One region of the Pseudodesulfovibrio profundus genome, then DNA from elsewhere that is predicted to be linked to it. Evidence: riboswitches for the same ligand, from Rfam matches in the RefSeq annotation. Region 1 holds a riboswitch; each other region holds the start of a gene.
What was found. Region 1 has a riboswitch for cobalamin ahead of DPRO_RS19105 (sirohydrochlorin cobaltochelatase). Riboswitches for the same ligand answer to the same signal wherever they lie in the genome.
Positions count from the first base shown of each region.

Region 2: it holds a riboswitch for cobalamin, as region 1 does, so the genes downstream of both, DPRO_RS07950 (ribonucleoside triphosphate reductase) here and DPRO_RS19105 (sirohydrochlorin cobaltochelatase) in region 1, are expected to answer to the same signal.
Region 3: it holds a riboswitch for cobalamin, as region 1 does, so the genes downstream of both, DPRO_RS04940 (ribonucleoside triphosphate reductase) here and DPRO_RS19105 (sirohydrochlorin cobaltochelatase) in region 1, are expected to answer to the same signal.

Region 1 is NZ_LT907975.1:4,079,011-4,082,289, reverse strand. Features, by position in the region: gene DPRO_RS19110 (chemotaxis protein CheA) at 1-857, shown strand, start outside; cobalamin riboswitch at 886-1,063, shown strand; gene DPRO_RS19105 (sirohydrochlorin cobaltochelatase) at 1,192-2,181, shown strand; gene DPRO_RS19100 (FecCD family ABC transporter permease) at 2,189-3,226, shown strand; gene DPRO_RS19095 (ABC transporter ATP-binding protein) at 3,219-3,279, shown strand, end outside.
Region 2 is NZ_LT907975.1:1,655,442-1,658,720, forward strand. Features, by position in the region: gene DPRO_RS07940 (TonB-dependent receptor plug domain-containing protein) at 1-303, opposite strand, end outside; cobalamin riboswitch at 420-604, opposite strand; gene DPRO_RS07945 (energy transducer TonB) at 699-1,433, shown strand; cobalamin riboswitch at 1,476-1,655, shown strand; gene DPRO_RS07950 (ribonucleoside triphosphate reductase) at 1,832-3,279, shown strand, end outside.
Region 3 is NZ_LT907975.1:1,001,993-1,005,271, forward strand. Features, by position in the region: gene DPRO_RS04930 (extracellular solute-binding protein) at 1-499, opposite strand, end outside; gene DPRO_RS04935 (YaiI/YqxD family protein) at 844-1,302, opposite strand; cobalamin riboswitch at 1,494-1,668, shown strand; gene DPRO_RS04940 (ribonucleoside triphosphate reductase) at 1,844-3,279, shown strand, end outside.

The sequences.
Region 1 (3,279 bases):
TTCACCTGCTGCGCAATGCAGTCGACCACGGTTTGGAGACACCGGAAGAGCGTAAGGAAACCAGCAAGCCCGAAGTCGGCAATGTCACTCTCGCCGCATGGCGCAAGGGCGACAACGCATACATTCAGGTCAAGGATGACGGTCGCGGGCTTGATCCCGACCGCATTCTGAACAAGGCGATTGAGAAGGGGCTGGCCGATCCATCGGAAGAGTACGAAAAGAACGAAATTCTTCAATTCGTCCTCCAGTCAGGCTTTTCAACGGCAGAAAAAATTACCGACGTTTCCGGTCGCGGTGTCGGCATGGATGCGGTCGTCAACGCCATTCGTGTCACTCTTGATGGTGATGTGACCATCGAAAGCGACCTGGGCCACGGCGCATCGTTCACCATATCCATCCCCCTCGACCGCTCGGCCAACGAAGGCATTGTCGACGCCCTGGTCTGCAAGGTCGGCGGAGAGGTCTACATCGTTCCCAGTCGTGACGTCATGGAAATCTACATGCCTCGCCACAACGAGGTCGTCGAACTGCCGGATGGTCGCGAAACTGTTGACGTTCGAGGCGAAGTCCACTCCCTGCTCAGACTTGGCGATCTTCTCGGCATAACACCCGAAGTGGACGACATTGAAATGGCGCAGGCCATCGTCGTTCGAGTGGGAGAATACAAGGCTGCCATTCTGGTTGATGAAGTGCTTCGCCAGCAGCAGGTCGTTATCACCGGCTTCACCGTTCCGGTAGAAGAGATTTTCCATGTCCCCATTCTGGGCTACGGAATGATGGGTGAATCCGATGCACTGGTCATCGACACTGAAGAGATGCTCCAGAATTTTCAGGATCGCATCAACACCTCCAGTTAGACGACCTTGACAGAGACTGGACGACCAGCCTATTAGCTCAGCTTCAGGTGTCCTGACGGACTTGATAGGGAATCCCGTGTAAATCGGGAGCGGACCCGCCGCCGTGACGCTCTGCCGAACTGTTTTCATTATGCCACTGACCACCGGTCGGGAAGGCGAAAACAGGAGGAGCCAGCCGGAAGACCTGCCTGAAAACGATATTGGTTTGCCTCGGTGGTACGTGGGCTTGCCGCCACAGGTATACGAAGGGAAAAAACGGTTCCCCTTCCTCAGAATATGGTGAGGGAGGGGAATATTTTTTTGCCCTGTAAACAGCCCTCCTTTTGGAGGAACCATGACCCTATTGACCCGCCGTACACTTGTACCGGCGCTCCTTATCTTTTTCTGCCTTGTGACCACCTTGCCAGCAAAGGCCGGGCATCACGTAAGCGAACCCGCCAAAAAAGCGATTGTTTTGGCGGCCTTTGGCACATCGTATCCAAAGACGCTTGAATCCATCCTCAACATTCGGAACAAAGTTGCTGCGGAGTTTCCCGACATTCACATCCGCCTCGCTTTTACGTCCGATATCATCCGTGGCATCTGGCAAAAGCGCCAGTCCAATGAGCAGTGGCTCAAAGAGAATCCTTCCATTCCTGAAGATATCCTTTACGTCAAAAGCCCCTTGGCCACTCTGGGGCTCCTGCAGGATGCAGGGTACAAGGATATCGCAGTTCAACCACTGCATATCTTCGCCGGTGAAGAATTTGCCGATCTCAAGGCTGTCATGGTGGGGCTTCGTTCCATCAAGACGGTAAAAGCCAAATGGCAGCCCTTCACCTCCCTGCGTCTTGGACGCCCTGCCCTCGGTATGCCGGGAGACAAATATCCGTATATGGATGACATACGGACCGCGGTTGATGCCCTGGCCCACGATGTCGAGGATGCCAAAGCAAACAATGCGGCGCTCGTTTACATGGGGCATGGCAACGACTTTTACTCAACAGGCATTTATGCAGAATTCCAGCGTGAGATGCAGGCAGTCCATGGGTATCCAGTATTTGTCGGATGCGTGGAAGGATTTCCAAACTTCAACGACCTGCTGGCCGCGCTGAAAGCCTCGGGCAAGAAGAATGTTCTCATGAAACCTTTCATGGTTGTAGCCGGTGATCACGCCTCCAACGACATGGCTGGTGATGAGGATGATTCCTGGAAGGTCATGCTGACCAAAGCCGGATTCAACGTGAAGACCGAACTTCGTGGGCTTGGCTCTGTGGATGCATTCGCACAAATGTATGTGGATCATCTCAAGGACGCTCTCTCGCAAACGCACATGCTGCCGTAATACCAACATGCCTGCCGTCCTTCACAGCTCATCCCGCGCCACTCTGGTCATCACCTCGCTTGCAGCAGCACTTTTGCTTACTGCAATCGTGGCAACTGGTATGGGATTCATCGCCATCAGCGCAACGGATGTTGTCGCTTCCATCTGGCATGGCCTGCTGGGGACGGCAGGCTCGGTTGACCCCTTGCATCAAAGCATCGTCATCGACGTAAGGCTGCCGCGCATACTCACATCCATTTTCGTGGGCTTCGGTCTTGCCATGGCTGGCACTGTCTTTCAGGGACTGCTGCTCAATCCTCTGGCTGACCCATTTACCCTCGGTGTTTCATCAGGAGCGGCCTTCGGAGCGGCCCTGTCGTTGCTGCTGGGCTTATCGTTTCTGGGACCGACCACCCTGTGCGTCATGGCTTTTATCGGTGCAACAGCCACACTGTTCGCGGTCATTGCCATGTCAGGCCGTGACAGTGAGTTGGCTCCTGCCAACCTCATCCTTTCCGGCGTCATCGTTTCCGCGATCCTTTCGGCTGCCATAAGCTTCATCAAATACCTGGCCGATGAACGGGTGGCCGCCATTGTGTTCTGGCTCATGGGCAGTTTCAGTTCCCGAACATGGTTCGACGCCAGCCTAACCGGCATCGCCGCCCTCTGTGCTTTTCTCATCTGTCTGTATTATGCGCGTGATCTCAACCTCATGAGCCTTGGCAGTCGGACAGCGGCAAGCCTTGGGGTCGAGACTCCCCGCATTCGGTTAACCCTGCTGCTCACCGCCTCACTGGTCAGCGCCATCTGTGTTGCCATATCCGGTGTTATCGGCTTTGTCGGACTCATCATCCCCCACCTCATGCGATTCATCATCGGCCCGGACAACCGCTTCCTCCTGCCCGCATCAGGCTTGGGTGGAGCATTACTCCTGATCAGTGCAGACACCTTGACCCGAGCCATTCTGCCCCATGAAGTCCCCATCGGTGTCCTGACCGCCCTGATCGGCGGCCCGGTCTTCTGCTGGCTCTTCACCAAAACACGTCGTGCAGGCAACCATGCGTAGTGTCGAAGTAGGCATCGAATCCGTAGCATTCGGATACAGGAACCAGCAGGTTC
Region 2 (3,279 bases), 1.7 Mb from region 1:
GGCCATACTGTTACTTCTAAATCCACGAAGCCCCACAGAAGAGTAATCTGCCCCATACTTGTGAAAGTGTCCGGGAACAAACTTTGCCAGAACGTCTGAAACATCCTTGGCGTCAGTGTTTTTGATTTCTTCCGATGTGACAATCTGGACATGAACCGGAACCTCTTTGCTCGGGGTAGGAACAGAGGTTGCAGTGACCACCACTTCGGGAAGAACTCCCGAAGATGGATCAACTCTGGACTCGGCGGCCCAGGCAGTTGGGATGAATAAACAAAATGCCAGCAGCAGAGCTACGACACTCATAATAAAACCTCCTGTTGTAGCGTTACAGGAGGCTTCGAGGGGGGAAATAGGGAATAGAGCACCAGCCAGCACAGCGTGCACGGCGGATCGTGATCCCAGGCTTTGCCTCGAAGCCTACAAAATCCACCTTAAGGGCTGGTCTCCCGGCTCGAGGATCGACCTACTCACCGCGCCTTCCCAGGATATCCCCAGTGGCATTATGCGGTTTTCGTCCCCTCTCACGGTTGCGGGCCAGCGTCGGTTTCTCACCGAACTTCCCAATTATCCCTGCTGAGCAGGGACCCGAAAGGTAACTATAGTTAACCATGGACTCGAACATATGAATGTATTAGAGCCCAACAAAGCAGAACACTTATTCAATAATTCAACTGACTGTCAAGCCATTTGACTCTACTATGCTGAAGTACTTCTTGTTTTCGTCGATCATACTCCACCTGTCACTTGGTGCCTTTATCGGTTTTTCATCCACAAAAGCCGAAGTTCGCTCAACGACATGGAGTACCTATGAGGTAACGCTTCTAGGCACTTCCGGAATGGGAGGGACAGGGATTGCCAATGCCGAAAAGACAAGCAAAGGGCTCATAACTTCTCCAAAACCGCGCAACAAACATAGTGCACTCAAAGAAAAAGCCTCAAAACAAAACACTGGAGAATCCAATCAATCCAAAAGAAAGTCTCCGGACAATATTTCTTTGCATGCAGGATCAACAATCAGCCAAACCGATGCCCTTCAAAAATGGACAGATAATGGAAACAGCATGACCGCAGAAAGAGGCCTCACTGAGAGTGATCCCAATGGGATACCTCACGGACAAGGAGGATTTGGTCATGGACATAAAAGAGACGGGATAGGTAAAACGAATACAATTCCCGTGGCGATCCATCAAGTACGCCCAGAGTATCCACGTCGCGCCCGACAGCGCAGTATTACCGGTAAAGTCGTTATTTCTTGCATCGTCAACATCGACGGATCTGTAGCGGACCCAATTATTATTAAATCGTCGCCCGAAGGTATTTTCGACAAGTGCGCATGTACCGCCTTGAAGCATTGGAAATTTCGCCCAGCCCTCCACCAAGGCCGTCCGATATCGAGCCGGATAACCATCCCCTTTCGGTTTGAACTCAATTAGCATTCCCCCTTGCCCTATCCACTGCCTTGCGATAGTTTTTATTCATCACGATGTCCTTCAGGTGGCCGCCAAGGCCATAACAGGGAATCCGGTGCGAATCCGGAGCGGTCCCGCCGCTGTAATCCTCACTTGAAGTTCTGACTCCAACTAGCCACTGCCGCAAGGCGGGAAGGCGGAGCAGACGAGGAAAGCCAGAAGACCTACCTGAAGCGTTTCTTGCCGAATGCGATCCGCGGAGATTGCACACGGACATGAACGGACTCACTCTCCAACTGTTGCCAGGTTTTCAGTGGTTCTGCTGCTGAGTTCACTATTGGCAACCGAGCAAACAGTTTCAGCTTCAGGCCATTGGCCTGCACTGGAAACCATCCGCACTCTGCTGTTTGCAAGAGATTCTTATGCCTATTCAAATTCAAAAACGTGATGGATGCATCGAAACGTGGTCAACCAAACGTATTGGTAACGCCATTTTCAAAGCCCTCAAAGGCAGCGGCATCAAGGACCCGCTTTTAGCTGACCGCCTGGCCGGAAAAGTTGAGAAGAAGCTCGCAGACATCGATGTCCCTGAGCAGGAACAAGTCCAAGACACGGTGCAACAGGTTCTCATGGAGGCCCGGTTGTACAAAGTCGCAGAACGCTACATCATCTACCGCGAGAAACGCAGGGAACTGAGATCTCAAAACGATGCCTATCTGGACATCTCAGGAATAACTGAAAGCTACCTCGATAACATCGACTGGCGCGTCAGCGAAAACTCCAACATGGTTCACTCCTATCAGGGATTGATCCTGCATATGGCTGGATCAGTCCAAGCTCGATACATGCTGGAAAAGTATCCGGAGGAAGTGCGAATGGCCCATAATCACGGCTACTTCCACATCCACGATCTTTCCTTCGGTCTGGCAGGCTATTGCTCCGGCTGGAGCCTGCGCGACCTTCTGTTGGAAGGATTTAATTTGCGCGACAGGTGCTCCTCCACTCCGGCCAAGCACTTTGACGCGGCCTGCGGCCAGATCGTTAATTTCCTCGGAACCCTCCAAAATGAATGGGCAGGCGCTCAGGCATTTAACAATGTCGACACCTATCTGGCCCCATTCATCAGGTACGACAGCCTCGACTATGCCAGCGTAAAACAACAGATTCAGAAATTGCTCCACAACCTCAATGCCACGTCACGTTGGGGAGGGCAAAGTCCATTCACCAACTTCACCTTCGATGTCGTGCCTCCGGCCCATATCGCCAAGGAGGCTGTCATTATTGGCGGTCAATTGCAGGACTCCACTTATGGCGAATACGGGGAAGAGATGGCCATGATCAATCGGGCTTTCCTCGAAGTAATGCTCGAAGGCGATGCTGACGGACGCATTTTCTCCTTCCCCATCCCCACGTACAACGTGACCGAAGACTTCCCCTGGGAATCCGAAGAAGGGAAGCTGCTGCTCAAAATGACTGCAAAATACGGTGCCCCCTACTTCCAGAACTTCATCAACTCGGACCTCAACCCTGAGGATGTTCGCTCCATGTGCTGCCGTTTGCAGATGGACCTGCGTGAGATTCGTAAAAAGACTGGAGGGCTGTTTGGAGCAGGCGATCTGACTGGATCTATCGGCGTCGTTACCCTGAACCTGTCCAAACTTGCATACCTTGCTCATAATGAAGAAGACTTCTTTGACCTGATAACCGAGTATGCCCAACTGGCAAGCGAGTCTCTGGAATACAAACGAAAAATAGTTGAAAAAAACCTGAGTGCTGGGATGTTTCCCTTCTCTCGCCGGTACTTGAAGAACGGCTTCAAGGGCCACTTCTCAACTATCGGCCTCATCGGCGGACATGAAGCATGCATGAA
Region 3 (3,279 bases), 1.1 Mb from region 1:
ATTGGTTATAAACCTTCTTGGAGGTGCGAAGAAGGAGTCGTCCTTTCCATTCGTCATCACCAAGAGCTTCGTATGTGGATAGTTCAGAAGGCTTCACCTTGTTCGTGTTGTAAACGATAGTACGAGCACGGACAGACAACCCTACCCAACGATTCTTCGGATCGCGCAGGTGAGCGGGGATATTGTTGTTCAAAGCCGTGGAATCCAACGACTGGAGAACGCCCTCTTCTGCGGCGTGCCAGAGATTACCAGCATCAACGGTAATGAAAAGATCAGCGGGTGTGTTTTCGCCTTCAGCCTTGATGCGCTCAAGCAAAGCCCCTGCCTTACCGGTTATGTACTTGACCTCAACACCGGTTTTGGCAGTGTATGCCTCAAACAGAGGCTTGATAAGGTGTTCTTTCCGAGCAGAGTAAACAACGACCTCGCTGGCAAATGCGGACACGGTCCAGGCTGCAACCAATAGTGCAGTCAGAGAAAGGGTAATAAGTTTTTTCACGATATGCTCCTTGCGGTTTGCTTGAAAATGATAACGAATTTCAGTCGCAACTAAATCGAAGCAAAGACCATGTCAACAAATTTCTGACTATTTTGGTCGGATTTATAAAAGCCACTTATGAGTAAATCATAATTACTAAACCAATCCTCATTAGCCATTTCTTAGGCCCGTTTCCGTTTTAATGATTATGATTTAACGCTTATTATTTAAGCACTTATTGAGCTATATCCCATCTTCGTTGCACTGGCGTCATATTTTATACCCTCTGAATCCGAGTCTTAAAAATCAAGGGTTTATAGCCATTGCCATAAACCCTTTTTGCTTTGATCTAACAACGTATTAAATTAACTGTTTTTTCTCAGACTTCGCGTTAGGAACCGATCTAATTGATTGGTAAATTCCTGTTTTTCTTTCGGCCCAAGGGGAGGCGGACCGCCTGTTGCCACTCCTCCGCTTCGCAATTCTTCCATCAGATTGCGCATTCGCAGCAGTCCTTTGACGTTTTCTTCCGTATATAGCTCCCCGCGAGGATTCAGGCCAACAGCACCCTTTTCCACGATGGCGTCTGCCAGAGGGATATCGGCTGTAACCACAAGATCGCCCGGTTCGACCAGTCGTGCGATTTCATTATCGGCTTCATTAAAGCCCGACGACACCTGGAGGGTCTTGATGAGCGGAGAGGACGGCACGGACAGCGAAATGTTGGCCACCAGCGTAAGCCCAACTTCGCATCGAACCGCAGCTTTGAACAAAACTTCCTTTATGACGTTGGGACACGCGTCGGCATCAACCCATATCTGCATTGGTACTTCCTACATTTACATTTTGTTTTGAACAGACACCGCACTCTATACACATTTCGCAAACAATAAAAACCATGAGCACTTTCCCTCAAAGTCAAACTAAGTTCAACTTATCGAGCACTTACACGACAACACCATCTAAAAACCACAAATCCCCTTGCGTACAAACGATGCATCAGATAGTTACACTTTCATCACGATGTCCTTCAGGTGGCTGGGAAGCCACAATAGGGAATCCGGTGCGAATCCGGAGCGGTCCCGCCGCTGTTATCTCCATAGAAATCTGATCCACGACGTCACTGCCACATGCGGGAAGACGGATCAGACGGGGAAAGCCAGAAGACCTGCCTGAAGCGTTTCTAGCCGAATCCGGTTCGCGGAAACCGTATACGGACTTGAAAGAACGTACCCATAACCCATTGCCGAGATTTCGCGGTCCTGCCGTGCGGTCAATTACGGTAATTGCGCAAGCAGTCCACTGCAGCCGACGTTAGTCGTGTCTGCAGCTTTTCCGCGCTTCCTGCTTGCTAAAGAGTATTATATGCCGAGCAAAATCCTGAAACGTGACGGTTGTATCGAAACATGGTCCACCAAAAGAATTGGTGACGCCATATTCAAAGCCCTGAAAGGCAGCGGAATCAAAGATCCGATTCTGGCCGAACGCCTGGCTGGAAAAGTTGCCCAAAAACTGGAGAATCAGGAGATTCCCGAGCAGGAGCTTGTTCAGGACACTGTCCAACAGGTGCTGATGGAAGCCCGCTTGTACAAAGTGGCTGAACGCTTCATTATATACCGTGAAAAAAGACGTGAACTCCGTTCGCAAAACGATGCATTTCTCGACATTTCCGGTGTGACGGAGAGCTACCTCGAAAACGTCGACTGGCGAGTGAGTGAAAACTCCAACATGGTACACTCCTACCAGGGACTGATCCTGCACATGGCCGGAGCCGTTCAGGCACGCTACATGCTGGAAAAATACCCGGAAGAAGTGCGGATGGCCCATACCCACGGCTATTTCCACATCCACGATCTCTCTTTCGGCCTTGCTGGATACTGCTCCGGTTGGAGCCTGCGCGACCTTCTTCTGGAAGGATTCAACCTGCGCGACCGTTGTTCTTCTACGCCCGCAAAGCACTTTGATTCCGCTTGCGGTCAGATCGTCAACTTTCTCGGCACGCTGCAAAACGAATGGGCCGGAGCACAGGCGTTCAACAACGTTGACACCTACCTCGCTCCGTTCGTCCGCAATGACGGCCTGACATACAATGATGTCAAGCAACAGGTTCAGAAACTGCTCCACAATCTCAATGCAACTTCCCGTTGGGGCGGCCAAAGCCCGTTCACCAACTTCACTTTTGACTTTGTGCCGCCTGCGCACATTGCCAAGGAAGCCGTCATTATCGGTGGTCAGTTGCAGGATTCGACCTATGGTGAGTACGCTGAAGAAATGGCCATGATCAACCGGGCATTCCTCGAAGTGATGCTCGAAGGCGATGCCGACGGCCGCATCTTCTCCTTCCCCATCCCGACGTACAACGTCACCAACGATTTCCCCTGGGAATCCGAGGAAGGCAAGCTGCTCCTTCAGATGACCGCCAAATACGGCGCACCCTACTTCCAGAACTTCATCAATTCCGACCTGAACCCGGAAGATGTGCGCTCAATGTGCTGCCGCCTCCAGATGGACCTTCGGGAAATCCGCAAGAAGACCGGCGGCCTGTTCGGTGCTGGCGACCTCACCGGATCAGTCGGCGTTGTCACCCTGAACCTGCCCAAGCTCGCTTACCTTGCGCACAATGAAGAGGACTTCATTGATCTGGTGACAGAATATGCCCGTCTTGCCAGCGAATCCCTGGAATTCAAGCGTAAAGTCGTTCAGCAGAACCTGGATGCAGGCATGTTCCCGTTCTCCAAGCGCTACCTGAAAAACGGCTTCAAAGGTCACTTCTCGACCATTGGCCTGATTGGTGGACATGA